Regions from separate parts of the Janthinobacterium sp. PLB04 genome, predicted to be linked through region 3. Evidence: predicted binding sites of a transcription regulator. Region 3 holds the regulator's gene; each other region holds the start of a gene.
What was found. The regulator LexA, encoded in region 3, represses DNA repair genes until DNA is damaged. The targets are predictions, from matches to a motif close to ACTGTATNNNNATACAGT.

Region 1: imuA (translesion DNA synthesis-associated protein ImuA) is a predicted target of LexA. The motif match lies at 2,163-2,180, and genes of this name have one in related genera.
Region 2: LSO07_RS26125 (DNA topoisomerase IV subunit B) is a predicted target of LexA. The motif match lies at 1,474-1,491, and genes of this name have one in related genera.

Annotation. Positions count from the first base shown of each region.
Region 1 is NZ_CP088968.1:4,063,060-4,069,333, reverse strand. Features, by position in the region: gene LSO07_RS17985 (Y-family DNA polymerase) at 1-1,441, opposite strand, end outside; gene imuA (translesion DNA synthesis-associated protein ImuA) at 1,374-2,117, opposite strand; gene LSO07_RS17975 (ComEC/Rec2 family competence protein) at 3,876-4,325, shown strand; gene LSO07_RS17970 (GNAT family N-acetyltransferase) at 4,370-4,891, shown strand; gene LSO07_RS17965 (LysR family transcriptional regulator) at 4,895-5,818, opposite strand; gene LSO07_RS17960 (sulfite exporter TauE/SafE family protein) at 5,970-6,274, shown strand, end outside.
Region 2 is NZ_CP088968.1:5,904,678-5,910,951, forward strand. Features, by position in the region: gene kdpA (potassium-transporting ATPase subunit KdpA) at 1-1,018, opposite strand, end outside; gene kdpF (K(+)-transporting ATPase subunit F) at 1,018-1,107, opposite strand; gene LSO07_RS26125 (DNA topoisomerase IV subunit B) at 1,570-3,567, shown strand; gene LSO07_RS26130 (molecular chaperone HscC) at 3,567-5,276, shown strand; gene LSO07_RS26135 (J domain-containing protein) at 5,289-6,274, shown strand, end outside.
Region 3 is NZ_CP088968.1:5,108,263-5,114,536, forward strand. Features, by position in the region: gene LSO07_RS22555 (replicative DNA helicase) at 69-1,454, opposite strand; gene rplI (50S ribosomal protein L9) at 1,590-2,045, opposite strand; gene rpsR (30S ribosomal protein S18) at 2,073-2,363, opposite strand; gene priB (primosomal replication protein N) at 2,389-2,688, opposite strand; gene rpsF (30S ribosomal protein S6) at 2,709-3,098, opposite strand; gene lexA (transcriptional repressor LexA) at 3,374-4,009, shown strand; gene LSO07_RS22585 (cystathionine gamma-synthase family protein) at 4,077-5,318, opposite strand; gene purF (amidophosphoribosyltransferase) at 5,362-6,274, opposite strand, start outside.

The DNA.
Region 1 (6,274 bases), 1.0 Mb from region 3:
GGGCTTCTTTCGTCCGTTCGAGATAGACCCAGTAGCAGGACGCGTCGGTGCCCTGCGCAATGAAATAGTCGCGTGCCGCCGTTTGGTCGTTCCACCATCCGGCCTCGAGACGTTCCGGACCTTGAATAATTTTCAACGGGCTCCCGTAGAACGGCCGCTCGCCCCGCATCAACAGTGGAATCGGTTTTGGCAGGAGCCAAAACGGGCGTCCTTCCAGGACTTCATCGCCATCCAATTTGCGATACTTTTCCGTAAGTGGCACCCATTCGTTGCAGACCTCGGGCCGGTAATCCTGCATTGCCGCCGGGGTCAGCACGTTCTCGGCCCCGAGGCGTGCCGTAAGCAGCTCCAGCAGCCGATGGAAGTCCTGTGGCGACCCACCTGGCTCTGGGAACAGGGACTCGTTAGGAGGAAGCATTGGTTCGATTTTTTTGGCGTCGAGCCGCAATGCGATAACCGGCGCGATGAGCTCAACCTTGCTAAGGCGCTCCTTGAGTAATCGCACCAAGTGGGCCTCGTGCCAAGCTGGCTCCGCAAGCGCGATTTCCAGTTCAGTCGGAGGCATTGCCGCACGTCCGCGCTCATGCTCCAAAACGACGGTGAAAACACGAACCGCCTGTTGGAGTGACGTCAGCCAACCCACGAGTTGGAGGATAAGTCGCGTCGCGCCATGCAGCAGTGCATCAGCATGTTCGATACGGTCGAAGGTCTCAACTCGTTCTGAGAACGTCAACGGGACTTTAATCCACTCGAACATCTCCGGCGCCTGGCCATAGGCGCGGTCGAGGTCCGCAAGCAGGTCCTTGCTAGTGCGTCGAAGTAGACCTGTGCGTGGCAGACGTTGCAATGCGCCGAGGTTCTTGGCTCCGATGCCGGCCAGCCATTCGTCGTATGCCGCGGCGGCGGGTAGCAATCCGCACGGCAGTCTGTCGAGCAAGCGTTCCAACGATTTCATAGTCAGCGCGCGCCGGCGGAACACGGTACCTTTGCGGCGAAAACTCCGCGCAAGCAGCCACGCCCCTTGCGCGGTAGGCGCCGCCCCAAGGCGCGCGGTGAAACCCAGCGCAGCAATACTGCGGGCTATGGCCCCGCAGATGGCATGTGACCCTTTGAACAAACGCAGGCTGGCGCTCACATCCATCAGGATAGAGAAGTCGTCTTGAAGCGTCACCTCGGGGGTGTACTGCAACAGAGCCATGGCGATGGCGTCCAGCGCCAAGGCCTCCTTCTCAAGACTGCGCTCAAGTGTCACCGTATCAGGTGCGATGGCCGACACGCCCCCAATGCGCATCCCCAAGCGTACGCCGCTGTCCGCGGCACCGGGTGATATCGCCGTGACCTGCTCCTGATGCATTACTGCATACGGACCTGGCTCAGACCAAGATGGCCGCAGCGTTTCTAATGGCAGTAGTGGAAGGTACACGCTTAACAGTAATTTCATGGTCTACATCCAGATGCTGACGACCAGCGGGCATGTCCGCAAGCGGTATAAAAAAGGGGTTGTCACAATGAGGCCCCCGACGTTTGATAATGTCCACCGACACACCGCCTAGAGCCGGCCGAAGCCCGATTCGAAGCGGTGATGGCGACGAGTCGACACTGCTGGAAAGCGGCCGCATCAGCCACAGCCAGGTGTCTGTGCTTTGGGCTGCCAGGTTCAACCGCCTTAAGGACTCTGCGCGGACGTTCGACTGCCAAAGCACGACGGCCCCGCACGAGCCGTTTTTCAAAATTTGTTCCGCTGACCAGAGCGCATCGGCCGACCTGCTCGGCCGAAGCCAAAGCAGATTGCGGTCAACAAGCCCCCAGGATTTGCATGTCATGGCATGCGGTAGATATGGCGGCTGAATCAATGCGATGCGTTGCGTAGTTGCCAACTTGGCGAGAGCAGGTTTGAGCAACTGCATCTCGCCGATACCCGCCTGTTGAAGCAGTACCTCCACCAAAGCGGACCTAGGCCATCCACCGTTTGGCAGCTCCGCATCCAAAACCGCATGGCCGGTCGTGCAGGTCGTAGACCTAGACAATGCAAGTTCGCTCGCACGCCAAACATCCTGCAGGGGCAGTTGTAGAAGAGCGCGAGTTGACTCGCTTTGGATGAGGGGTGGGCACAGCATTGAATTTGGTCACGTGGTTAGGGTTGGCAGAGTTTTTGCAAAAATACTGTACATGCATACAGTATAATTCAGGAGATGAAAAAAAACACTCTTGATTTTATTGTATAAAAAGCAACATTATCTAGGTGGAATTGTCTTGTGGTGATGAAGCGCCATTTTCCAGTACGGACTGGCTCATTGGAATCGGCAGGTTTGTTGAGTTTGGAGTGGCCGAAGCTACGTGGTCTACAACTATAGAAATTCGAATTAACAGTACAATATAGTGATTTAAGGCAACTATATTCCCGTTATGATTGATGTGTTGCATCCCGTCGAAGATAGGATGCCCTACGACAATTCCGCTCCAAAAAAGTAAAGCGGGTTGGTATTAGTACTGAGTACTTGCAAGAGAGCCTCGGCCACTGACGCCGAAATGATGAAGTGCTATTTTGGCGTGATGTGCAGCGGAGTTGAACACTGCGCGACCGTTCTGGACTCGGTTTGCGGTAAGGAGAATTGTCTGATTTATTGTCAAAAATGGATGTCAAGTAAGCAGCATTTGAAGGTATTTAAGGGAGTTTACAATTGCGGATTTTTTCTGACGTTGATACTGCACCTTTTAATATTTGTTGGCCCCTGGTTATGGTTGTCCAGGACTCATAATTACTCCCCCAACATTTTAGGTACCGGTTCAGTTATCTCGGCTGCGCTCGCCTTTTTTGTGTTTGCGGCAACAATTCAATATTTCCCCGTGCCAGGTGGTGGTATTTGGATAGCTGTAGACGTCAAGACGGATGTGTTAGCCCTGCACATGTGGAAGAGATTTCCCAGCAGGACGGAGCTCTGTGAGGTCTCTGCTAAGGCAGTGCAACTCGGTCTGGAACTCCGTTGCAAGACCATACGCATCGAATCTCCGTTATTGGTTCGCGATGGAAGATTGCAGATGTGGGGTGACGAGCTAAGGACTCGCCTGGCCAGTTTTGGTCCGCAGGTAGTTATTCAGATTACGCATCCGAAAGACATGTTTTTTCTACATGCCGGACTATTTTCGTTAACTCGAAAACTCCTGAGGTATGACCTTAAAAAGAAGCATTTGCCAGCTTCACAAGGATTTTTTAAGGGCCAGACCGCGGGGTTCATAATACAACTTCCTTGATAATTTACCGCTCGCTCCTAGGGGATTCGTCCTTTGACCTCCCCTCGAGCCGCTCCTCAATCTCTTAACGCCTCTCTGAAATCGCCAATTGCTTGCTCAGCTAGCCATTCGACGAATTGCCCGCCACCAGGGCTCGCCGCAATCAACGCCCAGAATCTGCATTCACCGTGCGCTCATCCCCGCCCATAACGGCATCCCGCTCGCCGGGATTGCCATTTAAAGTTGCTCCACCGAGCGACTGGTCACCTACGTCACACTTGACCACTACTAAAAAAGCGCCAAGCACCTTTCGCACGGCGGTGTTGAGGTCATTCTCGAGCCTTGTACTGTCCTTTAGATTTTTCCGGTCACGCGGCATCGTTGCCATGTCTTTACACGCGCCGTCGATAATTGCGTTAAGTTCTCCAAGCGGTTTTCAGCTAATCTCGGCTTGCGATTGCCAGTAAGCTGCCAAGACTAAACAAAACAGGCAAAGTTCCAGTTTCTAACCATGGACATATCCTGAGATTATTCAAGTATTTTTAACCGATGGCCATGGACACTCCAAGATGAGCTAAGCCCCTTGTATTTAAAGGGAAAACTGCTGTGTCCATGCCCTGTCTATTCGCGGTTGTTGGAAAGGTGTGCACTTCGCCATGCTGCACCCGCTGCCGGCCAGCCATACGGACATCGGCTTGACGCCGAACGCCCGCAGCTGCACCGTGAAAATCACGGCAGGCAATCACTCGATCCTGCTGGCCGGCGACATCGAGGCGGCGCAAGAGGTGCAATTGCTGGCGCGCTCGGCGGAGGGCGACCTGGCCGCCGACGTATTGCTGGCGCCCCATCACGGCAGCGGCACCTCGTCGACACAGGCGTTCTTGAACGCCGTCCATCCGACCCTGGCGATTTTCCAGGTGGGACACAGGAACCGTTATAAGCATCCGAAGGCGCAAGTGTATGCGCGCTATGGGGACATGGGGATTGCGCGGCTGCGCACGGATGTGGAAGGAGCGGTGGTGCTGGCGTTTGGCGATGGTATCGGCGTGACCTTGTATCGGGCCAGCCGGCCGCGTTACTGGCATGGGCGCTAGCGCTTTCATGCTACGCTCCCGCAACATCGTCCCAGGAGTCCAGATTGCGCCATTCCAGCCACCCTTATCTTGTCAGCACGGCCCAGGCCGCCGACATCGACTCCATCACAGTCTTGCTGCAAGCCAATTCCCCCTCGCAGGGCGGCAGTCTGACGGGCGAGTTTTCACGCGACAAGGTGGCCAGCATGGCGGATGGCGCGTCGCCCGTCATCGTGGCGCGGCGCGTAGCGGACGGACCTGTCGTTGGCGTGTTGTTCAGCGCGGCGCCAGCCGCTGCGCAGGCGCCCGTGGTATTGGCCATGCTGGCCGCGTATGCGGGCAGTGGCAACGCCTATGTGTACGGCCCCGTCTGCATTGCGGATTCGGAGCGGGGGCAGGGTTTGCTGGCGCTGCTGTACTCTGCCATGCGCGAGCAGCATGGGGGCGCCGAGGCGGTGCTGTTCATCCGGCGCGACAATCCAGGTTCGCTGCGCGCGCATGAACGGCTGGGCATGTATGAGGTGGCCGCTTTTGACTTCGATGGCGCGCAGTTTGCCGTGTATAGCGATGCTATCGTCGGGAAATAGTCCTTAAATTACACGTTCATCCGGTATTTCCAGCCCCCGCTGCCGCACATACTCCAGAAACAGCCGCGCCCCCTTGGCCATGCGCGAGGTGCCATACACGGCGTGGATGCTGGGGTCCAGCTCCTTCGACGACGTGAGACGGTAGGCCGTGCAGACGCGGCGCAGTGCGCCGGAGGCCACGGCCGGTTCCGCCAGCCAGCTGGCCAGACGCACGATGCCGGCACCTTCCAGTGCGGCCTGGAAGGTGGCGATGCCGGAGGTGAAGCGGAAACGCGGTTGCACCTGGTAGCGCACGTTGCGCTCGCTGGAAACGAAATGCCAGTCGCGCAGGATGCGGGGGGCCGAGTGCATGATGATGTCGTGGCCGGCCAGCTCTTCGGGTTCCCCGGGCGCGCCCATGCGCTCGATATAGTCGGGCGAGGCATACATGTAGCGGCGGTAATTCCACAGGGGATAGCCGATCAGCTCGCTCGACTGGGGAAACGCGCCGCGGATGGCGAAGTCCAGCTTTTCCTGGATGGGGTCGATCGATTTGTCCGAGAAGTGGATGTCCACCGACACGTTCGGGTAGTCGCGCGAAAATTGCGCCACCACTTTCGGCAAGAATCCCAGCGACAGGATTTCCGGTGCCGAGAGGCGTACCCAGCCTTGCGGCGAATTGCTCAATTCCGCTAATTGGTCTTCCGCCTCGGCTTGCGTTTCCAGCAAGTGCTTGGCCGACGCGTAATACGTTTCGCCGGCCGTCGTCAGGGTGAACTGCTTTTGCGTGCGCAGGATCAGCTCGGCGCCGATGGCGTCTTCGAGGAACTGGATGGCGCGCGTGACGGCCGACGGCGAGCGTCCCAGCATGCGCGCCGCGTGGATGAAGCTGCGCTTTTCGACCACGGTGCAGAAGGCGCGGATCTCCCACATCAGTTTCATCGACATCGTGCGGCTCCCGGCAAAAGAGGCCAGTAGACCGTATGGGGCGCATTCCGTCAAGCGTTACACCTGATTGCGTTTTCCGCAATATGAAGTTGCATCCGGAAAAATTCACGGCGCCTATACTGCCGCTGTCGCCCATTCCTTACTGCCTATCATGCTGACCATCTCGCTGCTGTGTTTATTTGCCTTCTTTGCCGGCCTGATCGATGCCGCCGTGGGCGGGGGCGGGCTGATACAGCTGCCGGCCCTGTTCAACCTGATGCCGAACATGGCCTCGACCTCCTTGCTGGGCACGAACAAGCTGGCGTCCGCCTGCGGCACCACGTTTGCCGCCCGCTCGTTTGTCGGCAAGGTGCACATTCCCTGGCTGCTGGTGCTGCCGGCCGTGGCCAGCGCCTTCGTCATGTCCTTCATCGGCGCGGCCGCCGTGTCCTACGTGCCGCAACAGGTGGTGCGCCC
Region 2 (6,274 bases), 800 kb from region 3:
GATTGGCCTGCTGCTCGGCGCTCATCACGCCAGCCGTCATGACGACAAAGATCAGGGTCATGGCGGCCAGCACGGCCCAGCCCTGGCGCAGGTCGCCCACCATGCGGCCGAACGTGAAGCACAGGCCGGCGGGGATGATGAAGATGGCCAGCATCTGCAGGAAGTTCGACAGCACGGTGGGGTTTTCATACGGATGCGAGGAATTGGCGTTGAAGAAGCCGCCGCCATTCGTGCCCAGCAGCTTGATCGACTCCTGCGACGCGACAGGGCCCATGGCGATCGTCTGCGTCGTCGCCACTTGCGCTTCCATCACGGGCTTGCCGGCCGCATCCAGCACGGGCTGGCCGTCGGCCGTCACTTTCGGCGTTTCATACGCCACGTGGTCGAGCAGGGTCACTTCCTTGTAGGCGGAAAAATTCTGGATCATGCCTTCGCCCATGAAGACGACGGACAGGGCCAGGGACAACGGCAGCAGGATGTACAGGGTCGAGCGCACCAGGTCGACCCAGAAATTGCCGATCGACTTGCCCGAGCGCGAGGCGAAACCGCGTACCAGCGCGAAGATCACGGCGATGCCGGTGGCCGCCGAAAAGAAGTTCTGGCAGGCCAGGCCCAGCATCTGCGTCAGATAGCTCATCGTCTGTTCGCCGCCGTAACCCTGCCAGTTGGTATTGGCGACGAAGCTGACGGTGGTATTGAACGAGGAATCGGGGCTGACGGCGCCCAGTCCCTGGGGATTGAGTGGCAGGAAGCCCTGCAGGCGCTGCAGGCCGTAGACGAAGACGGCGCCCACGGTATTGAAGACGATCAGGGCGATGGCATAGCTTTTCCAGCCCATGGCCTTGTCGGCGGGAAGGCCGGACCAGCGGTACAGCAGGTTTTCCAGCTTTTGCAGCCAGCCCAGGCCGCGCACGGGGCCATCGCCGGCCACCCTGGCCATGTACAGGCCCAGCGGATAGCCGGCGGCCAGCAGCACGGCCAGGAAAGCCACCAGTAACAGTATCGATTGCGTCGTCATCACAGTTCCTCCGCCTTCAGCAGCGCCACCAGCAAATACACGAGCAGGCCAGCCGAGACGACGGCGCCCAGCACATAAAACGCGTTCATTTGACGCTCCCTAATTTGTCGCAGGCGACGGCAAAGCCGGCCGCCACGACGAAAAACACGGCAATCAAGCCGAGATACACGAGATCCATTCCCACCCTCATTCAGGTTTGTTTTGATAGTGAGCAGATTAGCCAAAAGGGTCTAAAAAATTCGTAAAGACTGGGGAGGCAGCTGTAAACAAGATGTAAAAACGGCGGCTTTACCGCATAAAATCCAGCACAATTGGCGCAAAACCACGCGCGCGGCGCACTGTTGTTGCCTTGGAGTAGCGCTATTGCCCGCCGATCAAGATAGAATGCGCGAGCGTCCGCACAAGGACGCCAAGCCTGCCGCACTGCCCTCCCCCAGTGACGCTGGACGGGATATACTGTATATTCATACAGTTATCGCCGCCGCTGTCATTGCGCCAGCAGTGCCCTGGCCTGGCGTTCCAACCACTGTCTTTACTTAGCTTGAACACGTATGGCCACTAAAAAACCAGCATCCGACTACAGCGAATCATCCATCCGTGTCCTGAAAGGACTGGAACCCGTCAAGCAGCGCCCGGGGATGTACACCCGCACTGAAAATCCGCTGCACATCATTCAGGAAGTGATCGACAATGCCTCCGACGAGGCGCTGGGCGGTCATTGCACGCATATCGCCGTCACGCAAAACACGGATGGCAGCATTACCGTCGAAGACAATGGCCGCGGCATTCCCGTCGGCCTGCACCCGGAAGAAGGCGTGCCGACGGTGGAAATCGTGTTTACACGGCTGCACGCGGGCGGCAAGTTCGACAAGGGTTCGGGCGGCGCCTATGCGTTCTCGGGCGGCTTGCACGGCGTCGGCGTGTCCGTCACCAATGCGTTGTCGACGCGCCTGGAAATCACCGTCTGGCGCAAGGAAAGCGACGGCAACGGCTTGCACCACATGGTGTTTGCGAATGGCGACGTGATCGAGCCCTTGAATTCCCGCCCCGCCCCGCGCGATGGCAAGAAGTCGGGCACGCGCGTCACGGCCTGGCCCGACGCAAAATATTTTGATTCGCCCAACATCTCGCAAACGGAGCTGCAACGCCTGCTGCGCTCGAAAGCCGTGCTGCTGCCGGGCGTCACCGTGACGCTCACCAACGCGAAGACGGGCGACACGCAAACCTGGCAGTACGCGGAAGGCTTGCGCGGCTACCTGACCGAAACGCTGGCGCAGGTATCGAATGGCGAAACCCTAATTCCCCTGTTCGAAGGCGCGCAATACGCGGGCCCGGACTCGGAAGGCTTTGCCGAAGGCGAAGGCGCGGCCTGGGTGGTGGCGTGGACGGAAGAAGGCGCCATCGTGCGCGAATCGTATGTCAACCTGATCCCCACCTCGAATGGCGGCACGCACGAATCGGGCTTGCGCGACGGCCTGTTCGGCGCCGTGAAGAACTTCGTCGAAATGCACTCGCTGCTGCCGAAAGGCGTGAAGCTGCTACCGGAAGACGTGTTCGCGCGCGCTTCCTTCGTGCTGTCGGCCAAGGTGCTGGACCCGCAATTCCAGGGCCAGATCAAGGAACGCCTGAACTCGCGCGACGCCGTGCGCCTCGTCTCGACCTTCACCAAGCCGCCGCTGGAACTGTGGCTGAACCAGCATGTCGACTACGGCAAGAAGCTGGCCGATCTCGTGATCAAGCAGGCGCAGTCGCGCCAGCGCTCGCTGCAAAAAGTGGAAAAGAAAAAATCCTCGGGCGTGGCCGTCCTTCCCGGCAAGCTGACCGACTGCGAATCGTCGGACATCGCGCGCAATGAACTGTTCCTCGTCGAGGGCGACTCGGCGGGCGGTTCGGCCAAGATGGGGCGCGACAAGGAATTCCAGGCGATCCTGCCCCTGCGCGGCAAGGTCTTGAACTCGTGGGAAACGGACCGCGACCGCCTGTTCGCGAATAACGAGATCCACGACATTGCCGTCGCCATCGGCGTCGATCCGCACAGCGTGGGCGATACGCCCGACCTGTCCGGCCTGCGCTACGGCAAGATCTGCATCCTGTCCGACGCGGACGTGGACGGCTCGCACATCCAGGTACTGCTGCTGACGCTGTTCTTCAAGCACTTCCCGGCCCTGATCAACAAGGGACACATCTGCATCGCCCGCCCGCCTTTGTACCGCGTGGATGCGCCGGCGCGCGGCAAGAAGCCGATGCAGAAAATCTATGCGCTCGACGACGGCGAACTGCTCGCCATCGAGGACAAGCTGCGCAAGGAAGGCGTGAAACAGGGCGCCTGGTCGATCTCGCGCTTCAAGGGCCTGGGCGAGATGAATGCCGAGCAGCTGTGGGAAACGACGATGAACCCGGACACGCGCCGTTTGCTGCCCGTCACGCTCGGTGAAGTCGACCACATGACTTCGGCCTCCCGCTTCAATATGTTGATGGGCAAAGGCGAAGCGGCCGGACGCCGCGCCTGGATCGAAGAACACGGCAATGAGGCGGAGGCGGATATCTGATGATCATCGGTATCGACCTGGGCACCACCAACAGCCTGGTCGCCATCTGGCGCGACGGCAAGGCTTCCATCATCCCGAATGCGCTCGGTGAACACCTGACGCCGTCGTGCGTCAGCATCGACGACGACGGCACCGTGCTGGTGGGCCGCGCCGCGCGCGAGCGCCTGCAGACGCACCCGCAACTGACGGCGGCCGTCTTCAAGCGCTACATGGGCAGTGAAAAGAAGATCACCCTCGGCACGCAGCAATTCCGTCCGGAAGAGCTGTCGTCGATGGTGCTGCGCGCGCTGAAGGAAGATGCCGAAGCCTTTTTGGGGCACAAGGTCGAGGAAGCCATCATCACCGTGCCCGCGTATTTCAGCGATGCGCAGCGCAAAGCCACGCGCATCGCCGGCCAGCTGGCGGGCTTGCGCGTGGAACGCCTGCTGAACGAGCCGACGGCCGCCGCGCTGGCCTACGGCATCCGCGACAAGGAACAGGAAAGCAAATTCCTCGTCTTCGACCTGGGTGGCGGCACCTTCGACGTGTCGATCCTGGAGCTGTTCGAAGGCGTGATGGAAGTGCGCGCCTCGGCCGGCGACAATTTTCTGGGCGGTGAAGACTTCGTCACCGTGCTGGTCGACGCCTTTTTGGAAGGCAGCGGCTTGCGCGATGCGGCCGGCAGCCGCCTGTTCGACCCGCGCCAGCAGCAGCTGCTGCGCGATGAGGCCGAGCGCGTCAAGCGCCTGCTGTCGGACCAGCCATCCGTGCGCATGGCCACGCGCTACCAGGACAAGGAATACAGCTGGGAGATCAGCGAAGACAAACTGGCGCAATTGTGCGAGCCCCTGCTGGCCCGCCTGCGCCTGCCCGTGGAACGGGCGCTGCGCGACGCCACCATCCGCGCCGCGGAATTGAATGAAGTAGTGCTGGCCGGCGGCGCCACGCGCATGCCGCTGGTGCGCAAACTCGTCTCGCGCATGTTCGGCCGCTTCCCCGCCATCCACCTGGATCCGGACGAAGCCGTGGCGCTGGGGGCCGCCGTGCAAGCGGGGCTCAAGATGCGCGATGCGGCGCTCGACGAAGTGGTCATGACGGACGTGGCGCCGTACTCGCTGGGTATTTCCATTTCGCGCCAGGTCGGCGCGAACCAGTATGAAGGCGGACATTATCTGCCCATCATCGAGCGCAATTCCGTGGTGCCCGTCTCGCGCACGGAAAACATCACCACCATCCACGACAACCAGAAGGAAATCAACGTGGCGATCTTCCAGGGCGAGTCGCGCCTGGTGGCCGACAACGTCTTCCTCGGCAAGATCAGCTTCCCGATTCCCGCGAAAAAGGCGGGCGAGATCGGCATCGACGTGCGCTTCACCTACGACGTCAGCGGCGTGCTGGAAGCGGAAGTGACGGTGCTGGCCACGCAGGAAAAGCACAAGATGGTCATCAGCGACAACGCGGGCGTGATGACGCCGGAACAGATCGAGCAGCGCTTTGCGGAACTGGCCGACCTGAAGATCCACCCGCGCGAGCAGATGGAAAACCGTACCCTGGTCACGCGCGCCGACCGGCTGTACGAACAGTCTCTGGGCGACGTGCGCCAGTACCTGGCGGCGCACACGGCCAACTTCCAGGCCGCGCTGGAAACGCAGGATCCGAACACCATCCGCAAGGCACGCCAGGCGCTCGACGAAGTGTTGCGCCAGGTCGAGAGCGAGAGCTTCCTGTAAATGGACGGCGGCATGGACAACGGACAGCGCAGCCTGTGGGCAATCCTGGGCACGGAGCCGACGGGCGACGAGCGCACCCTCAAGCGCGCGTATGCGAAGCGTCTGAAGGTGACGCGTCCCGAAGACGATCCGGCCGCCTTCCAGGAACTGCGCGAAGCGTATGAATACGCGCTGCGCCATGCGCACCTGTTTGCCGAGGAATTGCCGGAACCGCCAGCGGCCGAAGCGGAAGCGGAAGCGCCAGAAGCACCGCCGATGGAACCGGCCGACTTGTGGGGCGTCATCGACGAACCCGCGCAGGAGCCGCCCGCAGAACTGTGGGGCGTCATAGCCCAGGAGCAGACGCCGCCGCCAGAACAATGGGGCGTGGTCGCCATCGATCCGGCGCAGGAAGCGGACAACCTGTGGCAGGGCTGCCTGGCGCTGGCGCGGCACGCGGATGCCGGCGAGGTGCTGGCCCGCATCCTGCAGGACGACGCCATGCTGAATCTCGACGTGCGCGAGGAATTCGACCTGTGCGCGCTGCGCTATTGCGCCAGCGCCGGCTATAAGCTGCCGCTGCGCCAGGCCCTCTTCGAGCAGCTGGGCTGGGACCACGATTTTTCCTACCTGGCGCGCAGCCATGCGGACCTGGTGCGCGGCGCCGTGCAGCGCTACCGGGCCGACCGCTCGTTTGCCCATTTCAGCGACAACCGCGACAGCTATCCCGGCCTGGACTGCATCATGTCGCAGCAGCCGCCATCGGCCTACGCGCGCCAGCTGTTCGACCAGAAATTCAACCTGCAGCTGCGCGAACTGCTGCACGCGATACGCTGGCAGCACGGCGAAATGCTGGCTTACAAGCTCGATACGGACCTGTTCGAGCAATGGGAACAGGCCGTCCATGCCAAGCGCTACTTCAAGCAGACGGCGCTGGCCTCGGGCGGCCTGGGTTTCGTGCTGCACTTCATGCTCGCTGGCGTGCTCGATGCGGCCGGCTTCAAGCTCGGCGACACGGC
Region 3 (6,274 bases):
TGTTATTTACTACAGAAAGCCGCCCCTTTTGATGAAGGGGCGGCCAATGGAATATCAGTGCTGCTGTGTTAGTCGCCTTGGTAAAGCGCCAGGCCACCACTGTAATTGCCAAATTTGGTGTACTGCCCCATGAAGGTGAGGCGGATGCTGCCGATTGGACCGTTACGTTGTTTACCGATGATGATTTCGGCCGTTCCCTTGTCTGGCGAGTCGGGGTTATACACCTCGTCGCGGTAAATGAACAGGATCACGTCGGCATCCTGCTCAATAGCGCCCGATTCGCGCAAGTCGGACATGACAGGACGTTTGTTCGGGCGTTGCTCCAGCGAGCGGTTCAGCTGGGACAGCGCGATCACGGGGCAACCGAGTTCTTTCGCCAGGCCTTTCAAGCCCCGTGAAATCTCGGAAATCTCCGTGGCGCGGTTGTCGCCCGGCGTATTGGCCGACATCAGCTGCAAGTAATCGACGATGATCAGACCCAGCTTGCCGCATTGACGCGACAGGCGGCGCGAGCGGGCGCGCAATTCGATCGAGTTGAGCGCCGGCGTTTCATCGATGTACAACTGCGCGTCGTTCATCTTCTGGATCGCATTCGTCAGGCGCGGCCAGTCCTCGTCGTTCAGGCGGCCCGTGCGCAGGCGGTGCTGGTCGAGCTGTCCGACGGAGCCGAGCATACGCATGGCCAGCTGGGCGCCGCCCATCTCCATCGAGAACACGGCCACGGGCAAGCCGCTGTCGATGGCCACGTTTTCGCCGATGTTGACGGAAAACGCCGTCTTGCCCATCGACGGACGGCCCGCCACGATCACCAGGTCGCCCGGCTGCAGACCGGAGGTCATGCGGTCGAGGTCGATGAAACCGGTGGGCACGCCCGTGATTTCACTCTGGTTGTCGCGGCTGTACAGTTCGTCGATGCGCTCGACCACTTGGGTCAGCAGGGGCTGGATGGCGGTCCAGCCCTGGGCGCCGCGCGCGCCCTCTTCGGCGATGGCGAAAATCTTCGACTCGGCCTCGTCAAGCATCTGCTTGACTTCCTTGCCTTGCGGGCTGAAGGCCGTGCCGGAAATATCGTCGGCGACGGTGATGAGCTTGCGCAGCACGCCGCGGTCGCGCACGATCTCGGCGTAGCGCCGGATGTTCGCGGCCGATGGCGTGTTTTGCGCCATGGCATTCAGGTAAGCGAGTCCGCCCACATCATCGGCCTTGCCGAGCTGGGTCAGGGTTTCAAAAACAGTAATGACATCGGCTGGCTTGGAAGCGTTAACCATCTTGACGATTTGCTCGAAGATGATGCGATGGTCATAGCGATAGAAATCCTCCGCATGCATGAAGTCGGCGATGCGGTCATACGCGGCATTGTCGCGCAGCAGACCACCAATGACGGATTGTTCTGCTTCGATCGAATGCGGCGGAATACGGAGGGAATCCAGTTGCGGATCAGAGGGGGCGTTCATGGCGCGAATTATACCCGCTTCGGCGTGCTGGCAAAAATAAAGGGCTGAAATTGAGCGAAAAAAAGGCCACAAAAAAGCCGGGCGAACCCGGCTTTTCATAGTGCGGCAACGCTTGCGGGCCAGGCCCGCAGACGATTACGCGTTCGCGTCTGGTACGACAGCGATAACAACTTCCACGACCACGTCGGTGTGCAGAGCAACCGAAACGTTGTGCTCGCCAACGATCTTCAGCGGGCCGGTAGGCATGCGGATTTGTGCTTTTTCAACAGCAAAACCTTGCTTGGTCAGCGCTTCAGCGATGTCGAAGTTGGTGACGGAACCGAACAGACGGCCATCAACACCAGCTTTTTGAGCAACTTGAACGGTCAGGCCGCTCAGTTTTTCGCCCTGGGCTTGCGATGCGGCCAGTTTGGCGGCAGCAGCTTTTTCCAGTTCGGCGCGCTTGACTTCGAATTCAGCCACAGCGGTTGCCGTAGCACGACGTGCCAGGCGTTGCGGGATCAGGAAGTTACGTGCGTAACCGTCTTTGACTTTGACGACTTCGCCGAGGTTACCGACGTTAACAACTTTTTCTAACAGAATGATTTGCATAGTTCTTCTCCAGGAATATCTGACCGATTAAGCGTGGTGCAGATCGGTGTATGGCAGCAGCGCGAGGAAGCGAGCGCGCTTGATTGCGGTGTCAACTTGGCGCTGGTAGTGCGCTTTGGTACCGGTCAGGCGTGCTGGCATGATCTTGCCGTTTTCTTGGACGAAGTCTTTCAGCGTGTCGACGTCTTTGTAGTCGACTTGCTCAACGTGAGCTGCGGTGAAGCGGCAGAACTTCTTGCGTTTGAACAACGGGTTTTGCTGTTTGCGTTTTTCTTTAAGCTTGAGCTTATTTTTGTCGAACTTTTTACCGAATGCCATGTCAGGCTCCTGTATCTAAAATGCGCTAGTCAGAATTGACTGCACTAAAATCAATGATGTGAAACACCAAACTCTTGCTGTTGCGGCTCTTCCTGGCCAGGAAACCCGTGAACTGATATACCCCGCCCAAGCTTGCCTGACTGAACCTGCCTGAAATTTCGCCAGCGGCTAGCGCGGCAACATCAAACTCGGTCAAACGGGCAATCCCTGCTTCCATCTGCTGCGAACTGTGTTGCAATACTGCATTCACAATCGGCAGCCCTGCCGGGGTATAGCGCAATATTTCGCGCTCGGCAATGATGGCGGTTACTTGTAGCTGGTTCAGCGCACGATCCTGGTCAAGAATTAAGCTGCTGCTGCGGCTGGAGCGGCTGCTGGTGCTTCGGTGCGGTGGCTTTTGGCCGCGTCTTCGCGTTGTACCGATTTCATCATCGGCGAAGGAGCTGTTTCAGCTTTCTTCATTTTAACGGTCAGGTGACGCAACACGGCATCATTGAATTTGAATGCTGTTTCCAACTCGACCAGGGTCTCGTTGTCGCATTCGATGTTCAGGCAGATGTAGTGTGCTTTAGGCAGCTTTTGGATCGAGTAAGCCATTTGACGGCGGCCCCAATCTTCCACGCGGTGAACCGAACCGCCGCGGGTGGTTACGCTGGCTTTGTAGCGTTCGATCATCGCGGGCACTTGCTCGCTTTGGTCCGGATGGACGATAAAGACTATTTCATAATGACGCATGCAAACTCCTTCAGGTCGGATTGATAATCGCCCACCCCGGCGTCAAGACGGGTGTGGGAAGGTCAGCCGAAGATTATAACCGCCTTTTGCAAACGTTTCAATCATTCCTTCCACCAGCCCCCGAAAAGCCCGCGCGCCACCGTGCTTTCCGCCCCTGGACAAGTATTTATTGCGAAATTCGCCTAAAACACGGAAATCCCCTTGCATAGTGGGCGATACTGTACAAAAATACAGACTGTTCATATAGACAGCATTTTAGTATGCACCCACCGCTCATGATCAAGCTGACAGCACGACAAGAACAAATCCTGAACCTGATCAAGGATGCGATTGAAAACACGGGCTTTCCTCCCACCCGTGCCGAAATCGCCAATGAACTGGGTTTCAAATCGGCCAACGCGGCCGAAGAGCATTTGCAGGCCCTGGCCCGCAAGGGCGCGATCGAGATTTCTCCCGGCACCTCGCGTGGTATCCGCCTGATCGGCGCGGCCGCTGAAGCCCTGCCATCGAAAGTGCCGGCAGCGCTGCTGATGTCGCTGCCCCTGATCGGCCGGGTGGCGGCAGGCTCGCCCATCCTGGCACAGGAAAACCTGGAAGCGAGCTACAACGTGGACCCCGCCCTGTTTTCTGCCAAGCCCGACTTCCTGCTGAAGGTGCGCGGCTGGTCCATGCGCGACGCCGGCATCATGGATGGCGATTTACTGGCCGTCAAGAAGGTCGATAGCGCCAAGAATGGCCAGATCGTCGTCGCCCGCATCGGCGACGAAGTCACCGTCAAGCGCTACAAGAAAACGGGTTCCGTCATCGAATTGCTGCCGGAAAACCCCGACTTCAAGGTCATCACCGTATCGCCGGAAGATGAATTCGCCCTGGAAGGTTTGGCGGTAGGCTTGATGCGCAGCTGGCATTGAACCTCCGCATGTAAAAAGGGCCGCAACAGCATGACTGTTGCGGCCCTTTTTTTATTGCCCAGGCGTTTTATGCGTCCAGGGCGCTACGGAAATCCTCGAGCAAGTCCGCCTCATCCTCGATACCGACGGACACGCGGATCAGGGATTCGGCGATGCCCATGCTGGCGCGACGCTCAGCGCCCATCTCGTAAAAGATCGTGTGGGCGACGGGAATGACCAGGGTGCGCGTGTCGCCGAGATTGCTCGCTGGAATGGCAAGATTGAGACGATTGAGGAAATCGAAGCAATCGATGCCATCCTTCAGCTCAAAGCTGAACAGCGAGCCATAGCTGCGGAACAAATCCGTCGCCAGCGCGTGCTGCGGATGCGCGGCCAAGCCCGGGTAATGCACGGCCGCTACCCGCGGGTCGGCGGCCAGCATGGTGGCCAGCGCCAGGGCGTTCGAGCAGGTGCGGTCCATGCGCAAGGCCATGGTTTCCGCGCCGACGGCGATATGGTGCGCCGCCTCCGGCCCCAGGGAGGCGCCGAAATCGCGCAAGGCCTTGGCGCGGATTTGCGCGATGCCCCACTGCGCCGGCGCCGCCTTCTTGTAATTGTCGAAAATGTTCGGATACTGCGTCCAGTCGAACACGCCCGTGTCCGTCAAACTGCCGCCCAGGGCATTGCCGTGGCCGCCGATGGATTTTGTCAGCGCATTGACCACCAGGCCCGCGCCCACGGCTTTCGGGCGGAACAGGTAAGGCGTCGTCATCGTGTTGTCGACGATGTACAAAATGCCGCGCTCCTTGCACAACGCGCCGATCTTCGCCAGGTCGGCGATTTGCGTGCGCGGATTGGCGATGGTTTCGACAAACACGATGCGCGTTTGCGGCGTGATGGCGGCGGCCACGTTGGCCACGTCCGTGGCGTCGACGAACGACACGGCGACGCCCTGCCCCGTCACCGTTTGCCACAGGCTGTTGGTGTTGCCAAACAAAAAGGCCGACGACACGACATGGTCGCCAGCGCGCAAGAGCGCCTGCACCACGGCGCCGATGGCGCCCATGCCGGTGGCGAAGCACAGCGTGGCGACGCCGTCTTCCATCTTGTTGACCTTGTCTTCCAGCGCGGAGACGGTCGGATTGCCCTGGCGGCCGTAGCGGAAGCCGGGCTCCTTGCCCTGGAATACGGAAGCGAGCTGGCGCGCATCGCCGTAGCCGAAGGCAACGGAAGTATGCACGGGCTTGTGCAGGGAACCGTGCTCGATGCCCTTGCGGCGGTCGTTATGCAGGATGGTGGTGGTAAAGCCGTAGTTTTTTTTATCGTTCATGATCGCGGAGCAAAAAAAGCCCGGCGCTAGCCGGGCAAGATAATTACGCTTCTGTTGTCGCCAGGTTCAGGTTCAGCTGGGAACGCGGCGTATCTTCGGGCGCTGCCGCCTTCGGATGGTGGCGCGCATATTCCAGGCGGTCCAGGTATTCCTGCGACACGTCGCCCGTCACGTACACGCCATCGAAGCACGACGCTTCGAAGTTGGTCAGGGCCGGGTTGACATCGGCGATGGCCTGCTTGAGCGCGCCGATATCCTGGTACACGAGGTAGTCGGCCGTGATTTCGCGGCACACTTCTTCCGTCGTGCGGCCATAGGCGATCAGTTCGTCGCGCGTCGGCATGTCGATGCCGTACACGTTCGGGTAGATCACCGGCGGCGCAGCCGAGGCGAAGATAACTTTCGTCGCGCCCGCTTCGCGCGCCATCTGCACGATTTCACGGCTGGTGGTGCCGCGCACGATGGAATCGTCGACCAGCAGCACGACCTTGTCCTTGAATTCGGACGGGATTGCGTTGAGCTTCTGGCGCACGGATTTTTTGCGCGCCGCCTGGCCCGGCATGATGAAGGTGCGGCCGATGTAGCGATTCTTGATGAAGCCTTCGCGGTACTCGATGTTCAGCGCCATGGCCAGCTGGATGGCGGCCGGACGCGAGGAATCGGGAATCGGCATGACCACGTCGATATGCACGCCTGGCAATTCGGCGCGGATCTTCTCGGCCAGGTACTCGCCCATTTTCAGGCGCGTGGCGTACACGGAGGCACCGTCGATGACGGAGTCGGGACGGGCCAGGTAGACGAATTCGAACACGCACGGGTTCAGGCTGGCATTATCGGCGCATTGGGCGCTGTGCAATTGCTTGTCAGCATCGATGAAGACGGCTTCGCCGGGACCGATGTCGCGCACGAAGCGGAAGCCCATGCCTTCCAGGGCCACGGATTCGGAAGCGATCAGG